Regions from separate parts of the Congregibacter litoralis KT71 genome, predicted to be linked through region 2. Evidence: predicted binding sites of a transcription regulator. Region 2 holds the regulator's gene; the other holds the start of a gene.
The links. Region 2 encodes sigma-54, which starts transcription at its own class of promoters, with help from an activator protein. Its sites were predicted from a motif close to TGGCACANNNNTTGCNNT; they were not measured.

Region 1: KT71_RS17535 (DUF11 domain-containing protein) is a predicted target of sigma-54. The motif match lies at 1,516-1,533, and genes of this name have one in related genera.

What each region holds. Positions count from the first base shown of each region.
Region 1 is NZ_CM002299.1:3,860,797-3,865,136, forward strand. Features, by position in the region: gene KT71_RS17520 (enoyl-CoA hydratase/isomerase family protein) at 1-380, shown strand, start outside; gene KT71_RS17525 (hypothetical protein) at 386-598, opposite strand; gene KT71_RS17530 (hypothetical protein) at 695-1,387, opposite strand; gene KT71_RS17535 (DUF11 domain-containing protein) at 1,594-4,340, shown strand, end outside.
Region 2 is NZ_CM002299.1:3,331,503-3,335,842, reverse strand. Features, by position in the region: gene rapZ (RNase adapter RapZ) at 1-705, opposite strand, end outside; gene KT71_RS15205 (PTS sugar transporter subunit IIA) at 705-1,214, opposite strand; gene hpf (ribosome hibernation-promoting factor, HPF/YfiA family) at 1,241-1,528, opposite strand; gene KT71_RS15195 (RNA polymerase factor sigma-54) at 1,665-3,146, opposite strand; gene lptB (LPS export ABC transporter ATP-binding protein) at 3,494-4,219, opposite strand; gene lptA (lipopolysaccharide transport periplasmic protein LptA) at 4,197-4,340, opposite strand, start outside.

The DNA of each region.
Region 1 (4,340 bases), 530 kb from region 2:
TTCCTGAGATCGATCTGGGCATCCCCCTGGCCTGGGGCGGCATTCCCAGGCTCGTTCGGGAAATAGGCCCCGCACTCACCAAGGAGCTGGTGATGACCTGTCGGCCCTTTGACGCGGCGGAGGCTCTGTCGGCGGGTTTTCTCAACCGAAGTGTTGCCCCCGAAGAACTGGACAAGGCCGTCGATGACCTCGCTGCTGCAATCAACAGCCGTCCCGCCTTCCCCGTGCAGGCAACAAAGCGTCATGTCGATGCGGTTACCGCCAATCAGGTGGGCCTGGGGCGCTCCTGGTCCGACGCCGACAGTTTGCTCGCGGGCCTCATGGACCCGGAGTGTCAGGAGGCGCGGGAGCGCTACGTAAAAGACCGACAAAAAAGCTGAGGGGTTTATCGACCGCCCACCAGTTCACGGTCGAGCATCACCTCCAGGCGGAACACAACGCCCAGCACACCCTCGCGCTTCTCTTCGTAAAGATCCCGACGCCAGTTGTAGCTGGGCTCTATTTCGTAATAGAGAAACTCCCGAAAAAACTGTTTTCGATACAGGAAACCCAGGCGGTAGCTGGTCTCGTAGTTCTCCGGCTGGTCCCGACCGCTCACGGTTACGAAGTACTCGATGGCACTGGGAAATTTTCGTGGTCATCCAGCCAACGGCGGTAGGTGAGCCCCGTGTTGTAGTCCCAGAACTCTTTTTCTTCACGATAGCGCACCCTCCCCCCCCCAGCGGATGAGGCTTTTGTCGTCCAGGATGCGGTTGGCCTCAAAATTCGTCAGGGAGCGATATCCGTCCTCCGTGTGGTACTGGAGTCGCTGGGTAACTCGCGCCCAGCTGTTATCGGTCAGGGGTTGCTGATAGCGAAAACGCACGCCGGGCAGAAGCGCAGGACCGGACCTAACGGATAAGGTCGCATCCAGGCGGGTGCGCCGACTATCCCTGAAGTTAAACCGCACGCCCACGTCGTTTTCCTGGGCGCGCTCTTCCTCCGTCAGGGTTTGCTCAGACTCTTCACCGGAAAAAACCAGGTCGATACGTTCGGATATTTTTGGTAGATCCACCTGGCCCCGCAGGCGAACCTTCAGATCGTGTCCATCGCGCTGGTCCCAGTCATCGAGAAATATGGCGCGCACAAAGGAGTCGGCGCGCTCGGCGTCGCGCACGGGGGCGCCAAAGAAATCATCCATCCATTGGACCAGGTCCTGGGCGCGATTGGTGGCGTATTCGTGGCTGCTGTCGACCCAGTGCTTTTCCTCTCCTTCCTCCTGCGGGGCGACAGAGGACTCCTTCAACTGAGGAGCGTCCGCTGGTGCCTCCGCCGGCGAAACAGCGGTCTGTCTCTGCACCTCATCACTGTCGGATGTCTCAGACCTTGCAGGCAGAGCCGCAAACATCAGCAACACCAACAATAGGTGCGGGAGGGGGATTTTGGACCGGGTAGGAATAGGGCGCCTCTACTCACTTTTAAGGACGACTTCGACTATGGCAGAGTCGCGTCCAATTGTGGAGTTCATCACACATCTGGCACGTGATTTGCTGTTAAAATTCAGGCCTTTGAAAAGCATAAAAAAGCAAAACCCCGGACTCTTGAGTACTTAAATTGAAACGTTTCAAAGCCCCTCGTATTTCACATACGGTCCTTGCTCAAGTTTGCATCGCCCTTTTGCTGGGTTTTTCTGCACTCCATGCCAGCGCTCAGATTCCCACCATCGCCGTTCAGGGATTGCCTACCCAACCCTTGCTGGGCGAGTCGTTTTGCGCCGATGTTAATTTCACTAACAGTGATAGCACCACCGGCTTCGGCCCCTATCTGAAACTGGTCATTGATGAGGGCATCTCGGGGCTCTCTGCGGATTTCGTCGACATCGCCCCGCAGCTGACGCAAATAGGCACCTTCGATGCCAGCGGCACCTTGCTCGACCCTATCACCGGCGCGACTATCACGGGTAATCCCGGCGGCATGGCATGGATTGTTCGCTATCCTGTGGGTTCTGTGGATCAGGGTCAGCCGGGCCTGGTCATGACCCTGTGCGCAACCCTGGACCCGGGCTCGGATATCGGTGTTGATAAACCCTTTGATATCACGCCGGGCTTTGAATTTGGAGACACCACCACCGGCACCAATGGTCCCATTGAGGGAGCCCTCTTCGACTCAGAGGTCACACCCACCCTCGCGCGCGTCACTAAAGGCAACAGTGCCCTGGAGAGTGAACGCCCTCCGGGGCCCAGCAACGAGTTCAGCTATACCTGGACCGTCGACATATCAGATGGTGTGTCCCTTGATAATGTCGTCCTTACGGACAGTCTTCCGCCGGAAATCCAGTGGGCAGGCCCCGTCACTATCAGCGCGCCCCTCGGTACCGGCTGCGCCGTAGCCGCTCCCTACGACCCCCTGAATCCTCCCCTACCGGGGGCGACAATAACCGTGAACTGCACCGCCGTGCTCGGCGCCACGAGTACCAGCGACGTGACCGTCACCGTGCCGGTGTACATCACCGACGTTCTCGATGAGACATTGGCAAACGACGAACTGGCCATCACCAACACGGTCGATTTCAGCTACGAGTATTTAGGGGTCGCCGACAGCGACACTGCCAGCAGCACGGTAACTGCAAAGAACGTTGCCGTGCAGAAGTCCGTATCGGGCACCGGCCTCCCCGGCGGCGTTCTGACCTATGCATTCAATTTTCAGATAACGGACTACCCCGATACGCCCGGTGCGGGCGCAAGCACCATCACCCTGACGGACACCCTCGCGGATGGCCTGAGCTTTGACGGCACCGTGGCCCTGGTTATCGACACTAGCGTCGTGCCGATTACAGCTACCGCAATGCCGGGAGGGGCACCCGGTGAAACCGATCTGCTGTGGGACGTCACCGCGGCGGTCGGTGGTCCGATAAACAATGGGGCCAGAGGGTCGCTCACGTTCGAAGCGACCATTCTCAACAACTACTCCGACGGCAGCCCCGTACTCGCATCGGATGGCTTCGACAACGACGTCACTCTGGATTACGGACTCACTGCCGGCGGCGGCGGCTCTGACGGTTCAGCAATCACCGCACCGGTAGAGCCCAATGTGCCGAGTAAAACAATTTTCTCGCCCAACCCCCTCCCCAGCGCCGTGGAGCCCGGGGAAGCCGTTGTCTTCGAATTAACTTTAAGCATTCCCGCAGGCAACACCGCTAATGTTGTTTTCGTCGATTTTTTACCCCGTCCGGTGTTTGACGTTGCGGATTTCAACCCAGCGACCGATATCCAGGTCCTGACACCTTTTTCTGCCTTGTCACCCACGATCACCACTGACACCAGCAACAACTCCATACGCATGGAATTTGGCGATGTCGCCACTGTCATCGCCACCAGTCTGCGGGTTCGCTTGACGGCGCGGGTAGTCGGCACGCCCTTTGCCGACTCCCTCTTTCTCACCAACCTGTTGCAAACCAGCTACGACACCACCGACGGTCGAACCATCACCGAACTGAAGGCCGCCGGCCTTACCGTAGGCGCGCCCTCACTAACCATTACCAAAGGCGTCATTGCAGCGGCAAACCCAAACGCCACGATTATCCCTGCGCCTCCGGGTAATCCTTCGACGGCACTTGCCAACAGCGACGTGAACGGTGTCGATGCCTTTGATGAAATCACATACCTCGTCACCGTTGAAAACACCGGTTCCACACCAGCCTATACCGTCACTATTGATGACCCTGGAGTGGCAGACCTGAGCTGCAACGAACCCTCCCCCGGCGATATTGAGAACGGTAACGGCACGCCTCTGAGCTTCACGGGAACCCTTGCGTCGGGGATCGTGCTGGATAACCGGCTGGCAGAGAATGATGGCAGTGAGGGTGCTCCCTTTGGCGCTGATACAGCGCTTCTTACCCTGCGCTGTGAGCTCGGGAGCGCGGTAGAGCCTGCCCAAACCATCGTTAACACGGCCGGCGTCACCTGGACATCCACGCCGGATCCATCAACACCGTTTACCCGCATCGAAGAATCCGCCAGCGCGGCCATCAACGTTCCATCTCTGACCAAAGTTGTGACTGATATTGCGCCGGGATACAGCAGTGGCGCCCGCGAGGCCCACATCGGTGAGTTGGTGACCTATGAGCTTGTCGTCACCGTGCCCGAGGGCACCTCGAGCAGCGTGCGGGTTGAGGATTTGCTGCCCAATGGTATGGCCTTCGCCGATGTTGTCTCCGTCACGCCCAGTAGCGCCGATATCAGCACCTCCGAGGGCTCCTTCGCCGATGTGCTCGGGAATGCCGGTTTTAACAGCCAGGGTGGCGGCGCCACCGCGGAGGATCGACGCCTGGTATTCGGTCCCGGCAACAATGACAGTGGCTT
Region 2 (4,340 bases):
GGGCACCCAGCGTTCGATAAAACCCGCAATATCCTGAAACAGCTGCCCGGTAATATCGTGGTCCTCAAGGTAGGCGACAACGTCAGGATCTTCGCCGGTTTTCCGGCGCAGCTCGGTTGACCAGTGAGGGTTTGGAAGCAGTCGTAGATCAAAAATCAGGTCCGCATCGCCGGGTACGCCCCGCTTGAAACCAAAGGACTGAAAGAGGATGGCCATCTCCTCTGCTTCGGAGCCCACCAGTCTCTGGCGGATGGCATCCCGAAGCTCATAGATGGTCATGGTCCGGGTATCGAGGGTGAGGGTTGCCTGCGCGGCCAAAGGTTCCAGAAGTTCACTTTCATAGCGTATGGCCTCGGCCAACGGTAGTTTCTGGTTGGTCAGGGGGTGGCGTCGCCGGGTCTCGCTGAAACGCTTGATCAGGGTGGCTTCATCGGCGTCCAGATAAAGAATCCGCGGCTGCACCGACTCCGGCAGGGAGGCCAGGGCAGCATTAAAGCCCTGAAGGTCACGAAAAGCGTTGCGCGCGTCAATGCACACGGCAATGCCCCGAAACTGTTCCGGGAGGCCCGGTCCCGTCTCCCGCACAAGGGCGGGGAGGAGGGAAGCGGGGAGGTTGTCGATGGCGTAAAAACCCTCGTCCTCCAGCTGGTGCAGGGCGGTACTCTTCCCGGATCCCGAACGACCACTGATGATGATCAGGTCCACTAGGCGCTGCCTGCGGTCCAGTTTGTCGCCGTGTTAAACAGCTCTTCGTTGCTGCCGCAGTGGCGAAGGGCCTCCCGGAAGTCCGCCTGGGAGAAAAGCCGCGCCAGATCTGCGAGAAGGTTTAAATGCTCCTGGGTCGCCTCGCTGGGTACCACCAGGGCAAAGAGAAGATCCACATCTTCATCATCCGGCGCATCAAAGTCCGCACCGCTGGACAGGGTCAGGAGCACGCCGCAGGGCGTCTCACAGTCCCTGAGACGGCAGTGAGGTATCGCGATGCCATTGCCCAGAGCGGTGCTTCCCAGTTTTTCCCGTGCCAGCATGCCGGCGACCAGCTCATCCGGGTGGAACTCATCCCGGTCACTCCCCAGTACCTCCGCAACCAGGTCAAAGAGGTGCTTCTTGCTGCCCCCGGGTATGCGGCACAGGCTGCGTGCCGGCGTGAGCAGATCGCTGACGCTGTTGGCGGCGTGGGGTGTTTCCGGGCTCATGGTCGGGATTGCTGACATGGGTAATTCAAAAAGCTCCCTGGCGTTTAGTGGGGTCGGTTCTTTTCCTTGTGCTTGATCAGCTGTCGATCAAGCTTGTCCACAAGGGCATCAATGGCGGCATACATATCTTCCGAGTCAGCGGAGGCAAACAGATCCTTGCCGGCGATATGCACCGTGGCCTCTGCTGTCTGTACCATTTTCTCCACGATGAGTGTCACCTCGGACTTGCTGATCTGACTGTAGTGCCGCTGCAAACGTTCGAACTTTGCTTCTACGTACTCCCGCAGGGCATCGGTGACTTCGACGTGGTGTCCGCTGATTACTATTTGCATGCGCTTCTCCTTTTTCTTTCTTTCCGCTGGGTGTTTTGCAACGTTCTTGTCTTTCTGTCGTTGGATCTTTCCTTGAATCGATCTTTATACGGCTTGGCGAGCGTCACGCCGCAGCGCGCAGGGGCTACCGCCATGTTTATACAAGCCGCTTGCGCTCGTTGGACGGTGGAATGGTGAGGCTATCCCGGTACTTGGCGATGGTCCGCCGGGCGACCTGAATGCCCTGACCCTCGAGTAGTTCCGCAAGCTTGCTGTCGGAGAGCGGTTTGCGGGGATTTTCCGCGGCCACGAGTTTTCGGATGAGAGCACGAATGGCCGTGGAGGAGCAGGCGCCACCACTGGTGGTGGCCACATGACTGGAAAAAAAGTATTTGAGTTCAAAGATGCCCCGCGGCGTGTGCATATATTTACGCGTCGTTACACGGGATATGGTCGATTCATGCATTTCCACGGCCTCCGCGATGTCGTGCAATACCAGGGGCTTCATGGCCTCTTCCCCGTACTCCAGGAAGTTCCGCTGGCGCCTCACTATTTCTGTAGACACCTTCATCATGGTTTCGTTTCGACTCTGGAGACTTTTCAGAAACCATTTGGCCTCCTGAAGATTGTCCCGAAGGTAGCTGTTATCAGCGCTGTTGTCGGCGCGCTTGATCATGCCGGCGTAGTAGTCGTTGATCCGCAGTCGCGGCGCGGTGTCGGGGTTCAGCTCTACCACCCAGCGGCCCTCCTTGCGGCTGACATAGACATCGGGAACGATGTACTCCGTATCGTCGTCCCCAAACTGCTTGCCGGGCAGAGGGTCCAGGGAGCGCACGAGAGTCAGGACGCCGCGAAGATCATCTTCCGAAAGTTTCATACGGCGCATGATCTGTGCGTAGTCGCCGCTGCTCAGTTGATTGATGTGACGGTTGATCAAAATCTTTGCCTGATCCAGCCAGGGTGTCTGGGGATCGAGCTGTTTGAGCTGCAACTGCAGGCATTCCTGCAGGTCCCGGGCGAACACTCCCACGGGCTCAAACTGCTGGAGGGCGTGGAGGACGGCGGTGACCTCCTCTTTTTCGATCTCAAGTTCCGGCGGGAAAAGTTCAAGAAGATCTTCGACGCTGCTATTGAACCTGCCGTTGGCATCCGTGGCATCGATGATGGCCAGGGCCACGATGCGGTCACTGTCGGACAGGCGGGTGAGATTGAGCTGCCACCGCAAGTGATCCTGCAGACTCTCGCTGCCCCGGTTGCGGCTGTCGAAGTCAAAGTCCTCACCGGCACCTTCGGATGGGGGAGGTGCGCTCGAGGGAAGGATGTCCTCCCACTGCGTATCCACGGGCAGGTCTTCGGGCATGTTCGCCTCGAATTCTCCCTCGGCGGAGGCTTCGTCGACGTTGGCGCTCCGTTCAGGGTTGTCCATGGGGCCTTCGTGATTGCCGGAGTCTTCGCGGTCGGGTTTTTCCGGGGTATCGGCTTGCTCCTCTTCCACCTCGAGCATGGGGTTTTCCTGCAGCGCCTGTTCGATTTCCTGCTGTAAATCGAGGGTGCTCAGTTGCAACAGCCGAATAGCCTGCTGCAACTGCGGTGTCATCGTCAGCTGGTGACCGAGCTTGAGATGTAGTCCCTGCTTCATAGCGCGTCAGTCCTGCCCTATTGCGCTACGCACCGATGGTCTTGTGCCATCTGGGTGCGCTCTTACGCGCGCTCTGACCCGATTCGGGCCCGCGCGCATCCCCACGGTGAGACAGTGCATTGCTGTCCAATAGACCTGAGTGTAGGCCTGCACCGAGGTCCGTGCAACGCCTTGGCTCGCTTATTGCATTATGGTAATGAAAAATAATGAAACGTGGTGGAAGAATAGTGCAGATTGCTTGAGGGCAGTGGAGGGCAGTGGAGGGCAGTGGAGGGCAGTGGAGGGCAGTGGAGGGCAGTGGAGGGTAGCCGGATGGGTAACGCCCAGCGGCATAGCGCACCGGGCAGCTAGAGGCGAAAATTCTCGCCGAGATAGGTCTTGCGCACCTTGGCGTTTTCTAGAACGTCCTGAGGGCTGCCCTGGGCAATGATGTGGCCCTCGCCCACAATAAATGCGGTTTCGCAGATATCCAGTGTTTCCCGCACATTGTGGTCCGTAATCAGAACACCGATGCCCCGGGTCTGGAGGTGGCGGATGATGTTCTTGATGTCGCCCACAGAGATGGGGTCCACGCCGGCAAAGGGTTCATCCAGGAGAATGAACTTGGGCTCCATGGCCAGAGCCCGGGCAATCTCTACGCGACGGCGTTCGCCGCCGGAAAGTGCCTGACCAAGGCTGTCCCGGAGATGGCCGACATGAAACTCCTCAAGGAGCTCGTCGCGGCGCGTCCGGCGCTCCGCACGGCTCAGGTCTTTGCGGGTTTCCAGAATAGAGAGGATATTGTCGCCAACGCTCATGCGGCGGAAGATGGAGGCTTCCTGAGGCAGGTAACCGATACCGCGGCGGGCCCGCTCGTGCATGGGCAGGGCGGTAATACTTTCATCGTCAATCAGAATGTCACCGCCGTCCGAGGCCACGATGCCCACGATCATGTAGAAGCAGGTGGTTTTTCCCGCACCATTGGGGCCCAGGAGTCCCACGACCTGGGCGCTCTGTACCTCAATACTCACGTCCTTGACGACGGCCCGGCCACGGTAGGCTTTTGCAAGACTACGGGCTGTCAGGGTCGCCATCGACGCCTCCCCGGGGATTCTGCCCACTCTCGCCCGGCCCGGGCTCGCTTGCCGGTGCTTCGCTGTTCTTATCGTTGCTGTCCTTTTTATCGCCAGAGTTGTCGTCACCGTCGCGGGTCTC